2 regions of the Pseudoalteromonas sp. DY56-GL79 genome follow, and region 2 is predicted to be linked to the other one. Evidence: predicted binding sites of a transcription regulator. Region 2 holds the regulator's gene; the other holds the start of a gene.
What was found. Region 2 encodes ArgR, which controls arginine synthesis, uptake and breakdown. Its sites were predicted from a motif close to ANTGAATANNTATTCANT; they were not measured.

Region 1 (8,603 bases), on a different contig from region 2:
CGGTCCTTGTTCTGAAATCTTTTATGACCATGGCGAGCACATTTGGGGGGGACCTCCGGGCTCACCAGAAGAAGACGGTGATCGCTTCATCGAGATCTGGAACTTAGTATTCATGCAGTACAACCGTCATGCAGACGGCACAATGGAACCGCTGCCAATGCAGTCGGTTGATACCGGAATGGGTCTCGAGCGTATCTCTGCAATTATGCAAGGTGTGCATTCAAACTATGAGATTGACCTGTTCCAAGCGCTGATTAAAGCAGCTGCAAAAGTAACAGATGCTCAAGATTTAGAAGATAAATCACTACGTGTAGTTGCTGACCACATTCGTTCGTGTGCGTTCCTTATTGCTGACGGCGTCATGCCATCGAATGAAGGTCGTGGTTACGTGCTACGTCGTATCATTCGTCGTGCAGTTCGCCACGGTAATAAACTCGGTGCAAAAGGGGCATTCTTCTATAAGTTAGTTGCTGCACTCGCTGAGCAAATGGGTGAAGCTTACCCTGAATTAGTGAAGCAACAAGCAATTATCGAAAAAGTATTGCGTATCGAAGAAGATCAGTTTGGTAAAACCTTAGACCGTGGTTTAACTATTCTAGAAGAAAGTCTAGCTGGTATTGAAGGCGACGTTATTCCAGGCGATTTAGTGTTTAAACTGTATGACACTTACGGCTTCCCTGCAGACTTAACGGCAGATGTGGCACGTGAGCGTTTTATGACGATCGATGAGCGCGGCTTCCAAGCATGCATGGAAGAGCAGCGTAAAAAAGCGCAAGCGGCTGGCAAGTTCGGTGCAGATTACAACGAGCGCTTGAAGTCTGATAAAAACACTGACTTTAAAGGCTATGACGCTGAGCACTATACCGGTACTGTGGTTGAAATCTTTAAAGAAGGTCAACACACCAATACGTTAGAAGATGGTGAACAAGGCGTGGTTATCCTTGACCGCACGCCTTTCTATGCTGAGTCAGGCGGCCAAGTTGGTGATACGGGTGTACTAAAAGTAGCTAACGGCGAGTTTGTAGTTACTGACACGCAAAAGCTAGGTAATGCATTTGCACACCATGGTCATGTGGTTGGCCGCATTGGTGTTAACGATAAAGCCGATGCACGTATTGATGCTGAGCGCCGCGAGCGAGTGAAGAAAAACCATACTGCAACGCACTTGGTACATAAAGCACTGCGCGATTTGTTGGGTGACCATGTTACTCAAAAAGGTTCATTGGTACTGCCAGATCGTTTGCGTTTCGACTTTTCACATTTTGAAGGCGTCACTAAAGCACAGCTACAGCAAGTAGAAGATGCCGTGAACGCAGAGATCCGCCGTAACTTTGCTTTACAAACTGAGTTGATGGATATCGATGCTGCCAAAGACAAAGGTGCGATGGCGCTCTTTGGTGAAAAATACGATGATGAAGTTCGAGTCGTTTCAATCGGTGGATACTCAATTGAGCTTTGTGGTGGCACACACGTGAAGCGTGCAGGTGATATTGGTCTATTCAAGATTGTCTCAGAAGGCGGTATCGCAGCGGGTGTTCGTCGTATCGAAGCGGTAACGGGAGCTGATGCCATCGCTTATGTTAATGAGCAAGAGCAAGTGCTTTCTGAAATTGCGGCTTTGGTTAAGGGGGATACCTCATCTGTGCTAGAAAAAGTATCTGCGCTACTTGAAAAGTCAAAAGGTCTTGAGAAGCAAGTTGCTCAACTAAATGACAAACTAGCAAGTGCTGCGGGTGCAACGCTACTTGACTCTGTAACCGAAGTGAATGGGATTAAATTACTCGTTGCAAACGTTGCAGGAACTGAGTCTAAAGCACTGCGTGGCATGGTCGATGACCTGAAGAACAAGATTGGCTCAGGTGTCATTGCGCTAGGTGTAGCTAATGGCGATAAAGTAAGCCTAATCGCTGGCGTAACGAAAGACTTAGTTGGTCAGGTAAAAGCAGGTGAGCTAGTTAATCACATGGCTTCTCAAGTCGGTGGTAAAGGTGGCGGTCGTCCTGATATGGCGCAAGCTGGTGGTTCACAACCAGAAAACCTAGACGCAGCACTAAACAGTGTTCCAACTTGGTTAAATGAAGTAACGCAGTAATCAGCAAGTGGCGCTGATTGTACAAAAGTTTGGCGGCACCTCGGTAGGTTCGGTAGAACGTATTGAGGCGGTTGCCGAACACGTTATCAAAACACAACAACAAGGCCACCAAGTGGTGGTCGTGTTGTCTGCAATGTCAGGCGAGACAAACCGTCTCATTTCCCTTGCCCAACAAATCGATGCACGTCCGAGTTCTCGTGAACTAGATGTATTGATCACCACCGGCGAACAAGTTTCTATCGCGTTATTGGCGATGGCCATCATTAAGCGTGGGCATTCTGCCGTGAGCTTACTTGCCGATCAGGTTGGTATTAAAACCGATAACATGTTCTCTAAAGCGCGGATCACAGAAATAGACACAACCCGCTTAAAGCAAGAACTTGAGCATAACCGGATAACCATTATTGCCGGATTTCAAGGGCGTGATGGAGAAGGTAATATCACCACGCTAGGACGCGGCGGTACAGATACCTCAGCAGTTGAAATCGCAGGGGCTTTGCAAGCAGACGAATGTCAGATATATACTGATGTCGATGGTGTTTACACTACCGATCCGCGAATAGAGCCAAATGCAAGGCGTCTATCACATATTACTTTTTCTGAGATGTTGGAGCTAGCAAGTGTTGGCGCTAAGGTCTTGCAGATCCGTTCGGTTGAAGCGGCCGGTCGATATAATGTACCGCTGCGCGTACTTTCTTCGTTTTCTCCTGATAACGGCACCTTAATTAGCTATGAGGAAGGTAAGATGAAAAACACCAAAGTGGTCTCTGGGGTAGCGAGTGTCAAAGACGAAGCGCTTATCTTAGTTAACAATGTAGATGCAAAACCTAGTAATCTTGCCAATATACTTTCTCTTCTTGGTGAGCATAATATCGAAGTCGATATGATTAACCATTTGAACCACAGTGAGAAAAAAATAGACTATGCTTTTACTGTGCACACAAATGATTGTATTCTGGCGGAAGAAGTTTTAGCGCAACATGCACAAAATTTAGGTGGCGCAACGGTAGAGGTTAATGCTAACGTGGCAAAAATCTCAGCGGTTGGCATCGGGATGAAATCTCATTCAGGTGTTGCTGGTCTCTTTTTTATGGCATTGGCCGAAGAAAATATTCACACTCTATTAGTGTCTACATCAGAGATAAAAATCTCGGCACTAGTAGAAGAAAAATATTTAGAGCTAGCTGTACGGGCTTTACATGCCAAATTTGAATTGGAAAGTACAGAGTAAAAGAAGTTTTTGCTTACTTTTCTAGGAACTTTTATTTAAAATGGATTTGACGCGGAATCTTTTAAATTTTGGAATAACAGGAGCAAGAGAATGCTAATACTAACTCGTCGAGTAGGTGAAACCCTGATGATTGGTGATGAAGTGACTGTAACAGTACTAGGTGTTAAAGGTAACCAAGTACGTATTGGTGTAAATGCGCCTAAAGATGTTTCAGTTCACCGTGAAGAAATTTACATGCGAATCCAGGCTGAGAAATCTAGCCCGGGCAATATGTAATTGACCAAATACTGAATTACGATGTTAGTTAACATGGTTTAACTGGCATAAAAAACCCCGCCATTGCGGGGTTTCTTATTTCTGGCTTTGCTCAGATAAAAAGGCTATCGCTTCTTCGTTAAGTCCAGATTTACTGATATAGCTCGGTTTGTTTTGGTGAAATACCAAAAAACCTCTGTTCGTTTCAACAAGTTTATCTAAGTCGTCAAATAGGTAAGAAAATTCGGCATGTGTCGCTTTGGTGCTAATGCCTGCTTTAGAGATTGAAACCTCGACGATATTGCCGGCGGCACGAGAATATGACTGTCTTATCACCCACCAAGCTTTGCGATAGTAGAAAGCAACGCATTCAACTACAGCCAATAGAATAAGAAAGTTCCCGACGTAGTGCTCCTGCAATCCGTAAATAGCAAACAGCCCCAGTACAATTAGCAGTACAAGCAAGCCATATTTCGGTTTAACAGCAAGCCCATTGGCTTCAGACTCTTCAAAACACTCTCGATAATAGGCTTTATCTAACTTAAATTGGCTTTGAAAAGATAAATTTTCATTTTGTTCAAGGGAGGGCATAGACGTTCGTTTTGGTAAAAATTTCCCCTTATTATACCCATCTATATTGAAAAAGCTGTAACGCGAATAAATTGTTTGCAGCTCCCTTTTCCCACATCCAGCGAAATACGCGTTATACAGGGTGACGTTAACGTAAACGTTAATTGTTGGTCAGTCCAATTTACAATTTATCTTGCGTAATCAAAAATCCATTCTATATTCATTAAAATCTCAGTATTAGTTGGCGCTATTTTGAATATTTTTCATATTTATTACGTTAATTTTCCATATTTATTAATGTTTTCTTAGCTAACTCACTGATAGTTTGTAAGTTAAGTGCTTTGGTAATACCAATTTACAACACGCTTTACAGTGGAACATTTTTTGTTATAAGGTGAATAAATATCTACAAAAAGTGAAGGTTTATACCGGTTCGTTAACATCGAACAGGAAAACCAAACAGCAAGTAAGGGGTAAAAATGGATATTGGATCGCAGCTACTGCAAGCAGGAAATCTCATGCTGACCGGTATGGTTGGTGTTTTTGTTTTTCTGTCCATTTTGATTTTTGCGATGCGACTGTTGGCCAACTTTGCTGCTCAATTTGAAGAAGTAGAGCCAAGTACCACAAGATCAAAAACAACCAGAGCAACATCGTCACAGGGTGTGCCGCAGGCACATATTGCAGCCATTAGCGCTGCCGTTGCAGCCTACAGAAAAAACAATTAATAGGGGTTTTGCATGTCACAGTTAAAGCTAACCGAATTAGTGCTGCGCGACGCGCATCAGTCATTACTCGCCACCAGAATGCGCTTGGAAGATATGCTTCCTATCGCTGAGAAGCTCGACAATATGGGCTATTGGTCTGTTGAATCATGGGGGGGAGCAACCTTCGACTCGTGTATTCGCTATTTAGGCGAAGATCCATGGGAGCGGATCCGTGCACTGAAAGCTGCAATGCCAAAAACCAAACAGCAAATGCTACTGCGTGGTCAGAATCTATTGGGCTATCGTCACTATGCAGATGATGTTGTCGAAAAGTTTGTTGAGCGTGCCCACCATAACGGGGTAGATGTATTTAGAATATTCGATGCAATGAACGACGTGCGCAACTTAGAAACGGCTATTAAAGCGGCCATCAAAGTGGGCGCGCATGCGCAGGGCACGATTTCGTACACCGTAAGCCCTGTTCATACGCTGGAAATGTGGCTCACGCAAGCTAAGCAGCTCGAAGACTTAGGCTGTCATTCCATTTGTATTAAGGACATGGCTGGATTACTGAAACCCTATGATGCTGAAAAGTTAATCTCTGGGCTCAAAGCGTCCGTCTCTATTCCTATCGCAATGCAGTGCCATGCAACCACAGGGCTCAGTACTGCAACTTATCAAAAAGCCATAGATGCGGGTATCGATATGCTCGATACGGCGATATCTTCGATGAGTATGACCTATGGCCATAGTGCAACAGAAACTATCGCGGCGATTGTGGAAGGCACGGAACGTGATACAGGGCTTGATTTACTAGAGCTAGAAGAGATCGCAGCCTATTTCCGTGAAGTGAGAAAGAAATATGCAGCTTTTGAGGGCAGCTTAAAAGGAGTAGATGGTCGTATTCTATCTGCACAAGTGCCTGGTGGCATGTTAACCAATATGGAAAATCAACTGCGAGAGCAAGGTGCGGGTGACAAGCTTGACGCAGTACTAAAAGAAATTCCAAGTGTGCGTAAAGAGCTTGGCTATCTGCCACTCGTAACACCAACCTCACAGATTGTCGGGACGCAAGCGGTATTAAACGTACTTACCGGTGAGCGTTATAAGTCTATAACCAAAGAAACGGCTGGCGTGCTGAAAGGCGAATATGGAGCGACACCAGCGCAAGTCGACCAAGCTTTGCAACAACGAGTACTTGAAGGCGCAGAGCCTATTACCTGCCGTCCTGCAGACTTAATTGAACCTGAGCTAGATAGTTTACAAAGCGAACTAGTCGCGACGGCAAAAGAGGAACAAATTACCTTAGCCGACGAGGTTATTGATGATGTGCTTACCTATGCATTATTCCCGCAGATTGGCCTTAAATTCTTGAAAAATCGCAATAACCCAGATGCGTTTGAGCCAAAACCGACGCTTGTTGAAAACAAACAACAAAAAGCAGCAGCGGCGCCTGCTAAAGCTAAGTCATCAGCTACTGAGCGTTACAGCATAAAAGTGGATGGCAAAGTATACGATGTAGTGGTTGCGCCGGGAGGTGAGTTACAAGAAGTACAAGTCAAAGACAGTGAGCTCATTCCGCAATCAACTTCGGTGAGCTCCAGTGAAACTTTGAATGCGCCACTTGCCGGCAACATCTTTAAGCTTATGGTGCGCGCAGGAGATGAGGTGCAAGAAGGCGATGTAGTACTCATCATGGAAGCCATGAAAATGGAAACCGAGGTGCGTGCAACACACAGTGGTCAAGTCGCAGAACTACTCGTCTCTGAAGGCGATTCCGTCAGTGCTGGCGATGCCATCATGTCTTTAGCATAAGGATGTCGTGATGGAAGGGTTACTTAATTTATGGCAAGCGACAGGGCTTGCCAACTTCACCGTGCCTGCACTTTGCATGATGGCTGTGGGCTGCGGACTTTTGTATCTTGCGATCGCCAAAGGCTTTGAGCCGTTGCTATTAGTGCCTATTGGCTTTGGTGCCATACTCACGAACATTCCTGTTGCTGGGCTTGCCGATCCTGGTGGGCTTTTATACTACGTGTATTACATTGGTATAGACAGCGGAGTATTCCCCTTGCTGATCTTTATGGGGGTGGGCGCGATGACGGACTTTAGTGCACTGATAGCCAACCCCAAGATGCTGTTGCTTGGTGCCGCAGCGCAGTTTGGGATCTTTGCCACTTTGTTTGGGGCTATATTGCTGAACTATATTCCGGGCTTTGAATTTACCTTGCAAGACGCTTCAGCAATCGCCATTATTGGCGGTGCAGATGGACCAACTGCGATATTCCTCGCGTCTAAGCTTGCACCAGAGTTACTAGGGGCAATTGCGGTGGCAGCCTATTCGTATATGGCGTTAGTGCCAATTATTCAACCACCAATCATGAAAGCACTCACGACGCAAGAAGAGCGTCAGATTGCGATGCCGCAGCTGCGCCATGTATCAAAAACCGAGAAAATCCTCTTTCCTCTGGCGGTACTAGGTTTGACGATATTGTTTTTACCTGCTGCAACACCTTTGGTTGGTATGTTTTGCTTAGGTAACTTGATGAAAGAGTGCGGTGTAGTAGACCGCTTGAGTAAAACGGCGCAAAACGAGTTGATTAATATCACCACTATTTTCCTCGGACTGGCGGTGGGCTCAAAGCTGGCCGCAGATCAATTCTTAACGGTTGAGACGTTGGGGATTTTAGCGCTGGGTGCCGTGGCTTTTGGAATTGGTACCGCAGCAGGTGTATTAATGGCTAAAACCATGAATAAGTTTAGCGATACCCCCATTAATCCGCTAGTTGGCGCCGCTGGGGTATCTGCAGTCCCGATGGCTGCGCGCGTGGTCAATAAGGTTGGCCTTGAAAGTAATCCGCATAATTTCTTGCTGATGCATGCGATGGGCCCCAATGTAGCCGGTGTATTAGGCAGTGCGGTTGCTGCCGGTATTTTGCTTGCACTAGTAGGTTAATTTACACTTCTCCAACCATTTGCGTGGCGATTTTAGATTGCCGCGCATTTTTTCGACCTATAATACCAGCTCAGTTGGGGAAATAAGACGGTAGTAAGTTTTGTTGTCACTTTGATGCTTTTTGGTATCAAATTGTTTAAAAAAATCTTTTTTGTTTCTATTTGGGGGTTGTTTTTCTGTTTTTTTTGGGTACTGTATTACTTGAGTATAACAATGAAAATAAGGAAGTAACATGAAATTAACTATAAAAAAAACCAACTTAAAAAGCTTATTAGGTAAAGAAATTGCAGCGTCTCAAACTAAAGATGTTGCGGGTGCAAGAGGGACTGATACATTAACAGGCCTAATGGCATGTAATCCACCTCCTACAGGTAAGCACTACTGTCAGCGTCCAAAAGATATGCTTTAAGCGCTATCTGAACTCATTCAGATTACAACTATATTACGCCTGATGTGAAACCATGTTGGGCGTATATACAACCAATAACTAAACCATAGAAAACATAACAATCCACTCTCCCACACGTGTTTAACACCAAAAATAGATTTCCGTTATTTAGCAGTTTGACGTTTCATTTCGCTGGACTTTACATTCTGGAACTTGATAGTCTTTCGTCACTTTTAATTAACACGAACAACCTCAGATGAAGCTTTTAGCTCCTTTCTTATTTTTGTTACCCTGCATGACAGTTGCAACGGAAGCATCGACTTTAGTGGTAACGCCGATTGCAGAGCATGTTTATAAACATGAATCTTCGCTACATGTTGAACCGTGGGGGTTAGTGGCCGGCT
Region 2 (8,603 bases):
AATCATAGGATCGGAGGCAAAATAGCTATTGATGTCGTCTAAGGTTTTAAAACTTTGCGAGCGTCGATTCACCCCCTGTAAAATACGCTCAGCAGCGTTTGCTAGGCTTAGTGCTCGGCGCTGTCTTTCGTCGATGAGCTGCTGTTTATGCGCCTCAAAGCTTTCATAAACGTCATCACGTTTAGCCAAGATCTCCGTTAAAAACTCATCATACTGACTAAATTGAGACTCGAGCTCTTCTAATTGGATAAGTAAGCGAGAGAGCTGGTCGTCACATTGCTCTGGGGTTTTGGCAGCGCTTAGACCGCTGGTAATACTTTGGCTGAAAAGCTTAAAGCGAGCCGCGAATTCGGCTTTTGCTTCAACACTGCCCACGCTCTTTTTCTGGATTTCTAACGCTGCTTTGGCGCGGTTTACTTGACCATAAATGGCGCTGACATCTTCCAAAATTTTAGTGCGAATGCGGCTATCGTCAATGTCGAGATCCAGCATGGTATGGTTGAGCAAATCAAGTTCAGCGCTCAAGGTTTCCAAGGTTGCCAAAAAGCCGTTAAGCTCGGTGACACTCTCTGTCTGTGCTCTGGCTTGCTCTAAGGAGTCTAGTTGCTCGTAGTAGGGCGCCAAAGCACTATCTTGCTGCAAGAACTCCGCAGTTTTATGGCTTAAACTCAAGGTTTGCTCATCAATCTGCTGCAGCATGACAGATAGCGCGCCAAGATTGATATACTTCACTTCTTCAAGGCTTATCACTTTGCCTTTCAAGCGTTTGAGAGATTCTAAGCTCTGAACGAATTGCTCCGCTGTTTTAAAGCTATCAGGTCTCACCTCGCGAAGCACATCTTGCATGGCTTGCTCTATTTCCGCTTCTGCGCGCCGAGCGTCGGCCTCAATTTGGCTTACCTTTTCAAATTCGTCGAGTACCTGCTCCGAAGTTTCAAAAATTTCATGTAGTTTTGCTGTGACGTCTGCAAAGTCCGCTTCAGCAAGCCAATGATAGCGGTCTAAAATACTGCGGGTGAGGGCAATTAAATCTTCATAATGAAAGACCGTGGGGCTTTGTTCGTTAATGGCTTTGAACACACTGTATAAATCAGAAATCGCGCGTACTAAATCCGGGTTGCCGATCCGGCCAAATAAGCCGGTTGCGCGAGGGGCTTGTGCGGCAAACTCGCTGCCACAAAATGGGCTTTGCCAGATTTGAATAGGGTGCACGCGCTCAGGCTCAGGCTCTGCTTTAAAGGTTAGCGCTAAGCCATCGTCATAAATTCCATAGCCATGACAATAAATAGGATTTTGCAGGTTTTTCTCAATAATATTGTAAGAGAAAAGTGCGTAGCGACCCTCGTTTGGTTCGTAGAAGATATACAGTACATCTTCACCATTGGGTGATTTGATCTGGCGATGGAAAATTAAATCGTCCAGTTGGTCGTCAAAATAGCGTGTTTGCCCAGATTGTAAATAATAGCCACCAGGAAAAATAATTCCTTGGTTCTCAGGTAATTGAACACAGGCACCACCCAGCGCATCTTGGCGCAATACCTGTTGGGTGCGGCAATTATAAATAAAATAACGCCATTGTTTTTCTCGGTAGGGAAGTAACTTTAACAACACCATTTCGCCAACTTCGGCAAAACGTAAATCGCAATCTGCGAGTGATTGACTGGCGTCATCAACGGCTTCTTGATAAATACCTTCACCGCTTTGGGTATTGTTTTCTATTTTTACGGTGAGTTTGCCACTCGATACTTCAATAAATACTTTGTCGTTTACATTAATATGTGGGTGACGGCCTTCGACGTGATCGGCGCGATCGGTTTTTTGCCATTCAAAGTCAAAGTTTTCCACTTCGCCTAGGTCACGCTCTCCTCGGTTATCAATGTAATCTAAGGTTTCGTCTTTGGCGATTTGCCAGCGAAACACGCGGACATCAGAGAGCTTTTCGCCAATCTGAAATAGTGCAAAAAGCTTGTTTGATTTAACAAATAGGTGCTGTAGACGGGTGTCTTTGTAATACGTGTATAGTTCGTCGAAGTCCCGTAAGAAACGTTGGTCAGTGAGGAATTTGGTTTCTTGCGGGTAAGGTTCTATTTCGTAATGCTCTTCTTGCAAGTGTAGCTTTTGTACGGTGAATACATCGCTGACTTGGGTATTTTGTTTAAGCCCCATAAACACATTATAAGCAAAGATGAGCTTGTCGCCGATCAGTACAATGTCGCGCGGTACGCAGTTATGCTCAGTGCGAACTCTTGCTCGACCTTTCACTTTAAGCTCGGTGCTGCCAAAAGTGTCAACACGCTGTTGGTTGAGTTTATCTATCTGACTTTTCAGTTCACTGCCAAAGTTACTAAGCCGGCGTTTAATCAGTTGATAAGAGTCTTGTTCGAGCGTTCGCTCTGGCGCTTGTTGCGTTGCTTCCGTCATTCTTTGCTTTCCTATGTGCGCTGTCGCAAATGGGGGAGAGGAGCCAAGCAGATTGACTCCTCAGGGTTAATTACTCTAGTGGTTCGCTTTGTTTACTGCCATTTAACGAGCCGCCAAGTAACTTGAGTAGCTGCTGTTTGTCCGCATCTGAGCTATTGCTTAGTTGTTGGAAGAACTTACTCATGTTGATGTTTTTTAGCGTTTCCGACGACGCATTAGCACCAGCCAACACCCCTTTTAGGTCGTCCATCAAATTACGCTCACCGTTTAGGTGATCTTTAAATACGGTTTGTACCGTCTTACTTTCGCCGACTAAGCCGTCAATTGACTTGCCCACTGTGATGGCATTCATAAACTGGTTAAAGAACTGGCCGTCGCCGCCCATAAAGTTGATATCAGCACCGCTTAGTGCTTTACCTAATACTTCAGCCTGACTTGCAGAAACTTGTTTGTTTGCCTCGATACTCGCAAGCGTCAGCTCTTTCTGTTGATTTAGCTGTAGTGTAAAGCCTTCGTATTCACGGGCGTCTTTATCCATCTTATTCAGTGCTTCCAGCTTCTCTGTAAGACCTTTGGCTTCTGCTGACATCTTTCGTTCAAGGTTGATAGCTTCTGCTTCACCTTGTTTTTCAATTGCCTCAGCCATTGCTGATTGAACCTCAGCTTCTGCCAAACCAATTTCACGTTTGCCTTGCGCTTCGGCTTCACTTTGCTTCTTAGTTGCTTCAGCCATTGCTGCTTGTACTTCGGCTTCGGCGCGGCCGATATCACGTTTACCTTGTGCTTCGGCTTCTAGTTTTTGCTGTAACACTTTGGCGTCTGTTTCGCCTTGTATCGCACTTGCAGCGGCTTTTGCCTTGATGATATCGGCTTCTGCAAGACCAGGCGCTGCCGCTTCAACTTGGGCAGCCTCGGCAAGAATTTTCTTCGACTCTGCGGTTTGGTTCGCAATACGTAGTTCTGCTGCGGCCATTTTTTCCATTTCACGGGCTTTAAATTCGGCAGCTTGCTCTTTAGCTTTAGCCGCTTCAATATCTTTAACCAACGCTTCTTCAGCCTCAGCTTGAGCAAGAATAATTTTTGCTTGCTTTTCACGCTCGGCTTCAGCAATACATTGTACGTCTTTGATGCGCTCTTGTTCCTCGGCAACGGTTTTCTCAACGGCAACCCGTTCACGCTGAACATCGGCAATCTCTTTACGTTCAACTTCTAGCGCTTTGGCCTTTTGAATACGTAGTATTTCGGTTTCGCGCTCACGTTCGATAATTTCAATCTGGCGAGAACGCGTGACTTTTTCTTCTTCTATACCGAGTAAGCGAAGGCGGTTTTGCTCTGCAACATCGATTTCACGCTGTTTATTGTGCTCTGCAATTGCAATTGCTTCGTCCGCTTTGAGGCGTGCTTCTTCGGCTTTTAAGCGCTCTTCATGCTTAACACGTTCAGCTTCTGCGGCTTCGCGAGCGCGCACCGATTCGATTTCACGACGCTGTCTTGCGCTAGCATCTTCTCGTTGGCGCTCGACTTCTGCTGCTTTTTCAAAAGCTGCTTGGTTTTGGTTGTCGATTTGCGCTTTTTCATCGCATTTAAGTTGGTTCGTTTCCACGTTTTGGCGTGAGGTTTTTTCGGTAATACGGCGAATACCTTCAGCGTCAAGAATGTTATTTGGATCTAACTTGTCGATAGAGGTTTGTTCAAGATAATCAATCGCCACATCTTCTAACGTATAGCCAGATAAATCTTGTCCAATCACTTCTTTAATAGAATCTCGGAACTCATTACGATGGGTAAATAGCTCCTCAAAATTCATGCGCTTACCAACGGTTTTCAAGGCTTCGGAGAATTTTGCCTCAAATAATGCTTGTAAGGTTTCTGGTGCCGATGCGCGGGCACAGCCAACTTGTTTAGCAACGCGTAGGATATCTTCTTTGTTTTCGTTTACGCGAATGTAAAAAGTGATGGCGATGTCGGCACGGATATTGTCTTTACAGATCAGGCCGCTATTTTCACGACGCTCCAATACCATGCGGTTAGTTGAAATATCCATGACTTCCATTTTATGGATCACAGGTAGCACAATGCCGCCTGTAGTCGTGACATCCGGCTCGCTTTTCATCTTGTTGATGATCAATGCCTGACCTTGTTCAACCTTGCGGTAGAACTTTCCAATCAGAAGTAGAATGGCAAAAATAATGACGATGGATATGCCCACGATTGCGAGCACCGGTCCGAGGTTGTTTAGAAATTCCATGTTTTTTCCTGCGTTGCGCTATATTGTTTGAGCTGGTATTAGCTATACCAACTCGTTCCTAAATTCCGTTATTTTCCGTACTATTACCAAGGTTTAGCCACAATCGTGTAGCTATGTGTAAGGGTGTCATGTTCGATAAGTAAGGCACTGTCTCCTAGTGTGAAAGTGTTATCTTCATCCGAGCGCACTTCGATGAGTTGCTCTGTTCCTTGAATATATACTCTGGCTTGACCGAACGTGTTGCTAACTCTCGATGTTGCAATAACGCATTCGAGCCCAACCAGCGCTTGCTTTGATGTGGTTTCTTGGCTTTCGAAAAAGCGTCGTAATGGTCTTACAATGACGGCGGTTAGTGGTAATGCAGCAATGAGGCTAACAAGCATAAATACCGTGCCCATCAGGTAGTAGAAAATGCCATTGCCTAGTAGGTAAGCAAAAAACTGTTGTACATAAATACTGACAATCCAGCCCAGCGCGATGATTAAACTCAATGAAATACTCACAGGGACGCCGCCAAAAGCGACTTCCCAAAAAGAACCAGAGCTTGCGCCTTCGGCTTCAATATCAACATCGCCTTCTAAGATATCGATATCAGCAAAACCGAGTAAAGCAATTAGCCAGAACAACAGCACTATCAGTAATAGTGTTGAAAAAATAACAGTGGGAAACGTAAATGCAGTATTTAAAAATTCCATTGCTGTTCCTTAGTTCCTTGTATTTCCTTTTAAGCGGTTAAGTAAGTGAATTGTCCACTCAGCGCCATAAGGTATCTTTGTGTGTATCAAGCGGTGAGTTCCGCATCATAGAATGTGAGATGATTGAGTGAAGCGAATAGCGTTCGTGTCCGGAAAGACTGAGACACTGTAGGAAACAAATCCGAAAAGCTAGTCAATCAGCTTAAAAACCATCCATGCGTTGTAAGAAAGCCTCACATGTGTTTCTAAAGTTGCCACATTTAGACATATTATGTCAAACGTTTTTTTGCTGTAAAGATAAGCAATTTATTCTGTTTATCGTGATAGTAGGGGGAAGCGTTTTTGTGGAAGCTAAAATATCAAAGTATGTGCTAACCTGTGAGTTAGCACCGATAAGAGTAATAGACTAAACGTTATCGAACAGGGTTTTTACTTTGTCTAAAGTAACGTCGATTTCAGATACTTTGGCAGGGGCAATAAAAATCGTGTCATCGCCGGCAATCGTACCTAATACGCCGTCTGCGGTGCCTAATGAGTCAAGTAGCCTCGCAATTAACTGGGCAGCACCAGGACTGGTTCGAATAATAATCATCATTTCGTTGTGCATAATATCAACGACTAACTGACGTAAAGGACTTTTTGCTGTTGGTACGCTCATTTCGGCGGGTAAGCAGTAAACCATTTCTTGTTTGGCATTACGTGTACGCACAGCACCAAACTTGCTCAGCATGCGCGACACTTTGCTCTGACTGACGTTGTCAAATCCTTGTTGTTTTAGAGCATCAACAATTTCACCTTGAGAGCCAAAGTTTTCTTCTTTTAAAATGGCTTTAAATGCTTTGATCAGTGCTTCTTGTTTTTCTTGCGGCTGCATAGTCTGTCTTCTTTTACGGCTAATCTTTAAATTCTACACAAAACCGCCGAGATTCCCAAATTTGCGCGACCAAAATGGCAGTCGTAAAGCATAAGTGTACAAAGTGTCGCGATCTTTACACTTTTATTTAAGACATTAGTCAAAAAATCTCGAAAATAACCGTGATTAATTTGTGTTTAACAGCGCTTTTCATTATCTTTACTGCACACTCAATTCCACCTTCAAATTATGGAGAATTCAAATGAAAGTTGCTGTATTAGGTGCCGCTGGCGGTATCGGTCAAGCTCTATCTTTATTGCTTAAAAATGGTCTTCCAGCTGGCTCTGAGTTAGCGCTTTATGACGTTGCACCTGTTGTACCTGGTGTTGCAGTTGACTTATCTCACATCCCAACTGCGGTAAAAGTAGCGGGTTATGGTAAAGACGACCTAGACCCAGCTCTTGCTGGTGCTGACGTAGTGCTTATCCCTGCTGGTATGCCTCGTAAGCCTGGTATGGACCGTGCTGACCTATTCAACGTTAACGCAGGTATCATCAAGACACTTGCTGAAGGTATCGTTAGAAGCTGCCCTAAAGCACTTGTTGGTATCATCACAAACCCAGTAAATGGCACGGTACCAATCGTTGCTGAAGTGTTCAAAAAAGCAGGTACTTATGATCCAGCTCGCGTATTCGGTGTAACAACGCTTGACGTTATCCGCGCTGAAACTTTCATCGCAGAGCTTAAAGGTCTAGACGTTGCTGAAGTTAAGATCCCAGTAATTGGTGGTCACTCAGGTACTACAATTCTACCTCTGCTTTCTCAAGTTGAAGGTGTTGAGTTCACTGACGAAGAAGTTGCTGCACTAACGACTCGTATCCAAAACGCGGGTACTGAAGTGGTTGAAGCTAAAGCGGGTGGCGGTTCAGCTACACTTTCAATGGGTGCAGCAGCAGCACGTTTCTGCTTCTCACTAGTGAAAGGTCTACAAGGTGAAGAAGTACTTGAGTACGCATACGTTGAAGGTAACACAGGCGATGCAACATTCTTTGCACAGCCGGTTATCCTTGGTAAAAACGGTGTAGAGAAGTTACTTCCTTACGGTGAGCTAAGCGCGTTTGAGCAAAAAGCAAAAGACGACATGCTAGCGACACTTGAAAAAGACATCAAAGAAGGTGTTGATTTCATGGCGTAAGCCAAATTGATACAAAAAAAACCAGTCACTTCACAGCGACTGGTTTTTTATGCTTGATTCTTCTTATACCAGTTGTATTAAGTAAATGATCTATCTTGAAGCGGGGAAATAGCTTTAGTAGCAAGGCAAAAATTTTGCTATTTATTTGTTCTAAATGAGAAATTTTTAACGAAGCTAATATGCTATTTCACCCTTCAAATTGATTAGAGAATTAATTCAATTGGTATTAGTGAAGAATACGTGCTCTAATAGTTCCTTCAACTGCACTTAACTCTTTCAGTGCTACTTCAGAGTGGTCGCTATCGACGTCGATAACTACGTAACCAATAGATTCATCCGTTTGTAGGTATTGCGCCGCAATATTGATACCGTGCTGAGCGAACGCTTGATTGATTTGCGTTAGTACGCCTGGGCGGTTTACGTGTACGTGTAATAAACGACTTCGGTTTGATAATTCAGGTAGAGAAACTTCTGGGAAGTTAACTGCCGTGACTGTTGAACCATTATCTGAATATTTTGCCAACTTACCCGCGACTTCCACACCAATGTTTTCTTGTGCTTCTTGGGTAGAACCACCAACGTGTGGGGTTAGCAGTACATTGTCAAACTCGCGTAGTGGTGAGACAAATTCTTCATGATTAGATTTTGGTTCAACGGGGAATACATCGATAGCAGCGCCAGAAAGTTTCTTGGCCGCTAAAGCTTCAGCTAAGGCGTCGATATCAACAACCGTTCCACGTGATGCGTTAATTAGGATTGCGCCTTGTTTCATCACTTCAATTTCAGCCATGCCGATAAGGTTTTTGGTCTGTGATGTCTCTGGTACATGCAAACTGACCACGTCCGCTCTTTGTAGCAGTTGCGTTAGCGTGTGTAACTGCGTTGCGTTGCCGAGCGTGAGCTTATCTTCGATGTCATAAAACTCGACGTTCATCCCGATATTCTCAGCCATAATGCCAAGCTGGGTGCCAATGTGACCATAACCAATAATACCCAGCGTTTTACCACGGGCTTCGTATGAACCATCGGCAGATTTATCCCACTCACCGCGATGCGCCTTTGCGTTACGCTCAGGAACACGGCGCAATAACAAGAGAATTTCACCTAAGACGAGTTCAGCCACAGAGCGGGTGTTAGAAAATGGTGCGTTGAATACGGCGATACCGCGTTTTTTAGCAGCATCCAAATCCA

Region 1: a site for ArgR is predicted at 4,542-4,559, ahead of NO992_RS08525 (OadG family protein). Genes of this name have one in related genera too.

What each region holds. Positions count from the first base shown of each region.
Region 1 covers NZ_JANHZS010000009.1:148,261-156,863, reverse strand. The annotation lists gene alaS (alanine--tRNA ligase) at 1-2,092, shown strand, start outside; gene NO992_RS08540 (aspartate kinase) at 2,100-3,323, shown strand; gene csrA (carbon storage regulator CsrA) at 3,414-3,599, shown strand; gene NO992_RS08530 (hypothetical protein) at 3,675-4,169, opposite strand; gene NO992_RS08525 (OadG family protein) at 4,628-4,876, shown strand; gene oadA (sodium-extruding oxaloacetate decarboxylase subunit alpha) at 4,889-6,670, shown strand; gene NO992_RS08515 (sodium ion-translocating decarboxylase subunit beta) at 6,681-7,811, shown strand; gene NO992_RS08510 (hypothetical protein) at 8,044-8,220, shown strand; gene bla (subclass B1 metallo-beta-lactamase) at 8,495-8,603, shown strand, end outside.
Region 2 covers NZ_JANHZS010000003.1:87,581-96,183, reverse strand. The annotation lists gene NO992_RS02975 (DNA repair ATPase) at 1-2,421, opposite strand, end outside; gene NO992_RS02970 (SPFH domain-containing protein) at 2,492-4,669, opposite strand; gene NO992_RS02965 (DUF1449 domain-containing protein) at 4,753-5,364, opposite strand; gene argR (transcriptional regulator ArgR) at 5,771-6,238, opposite strand; gene mdh (malate dehydrogenase) at 6,480-7,412, shown strand; gene serA (phosphoglycerate dehydrogenase) at 7,639-8,603, opposite strand, start outside.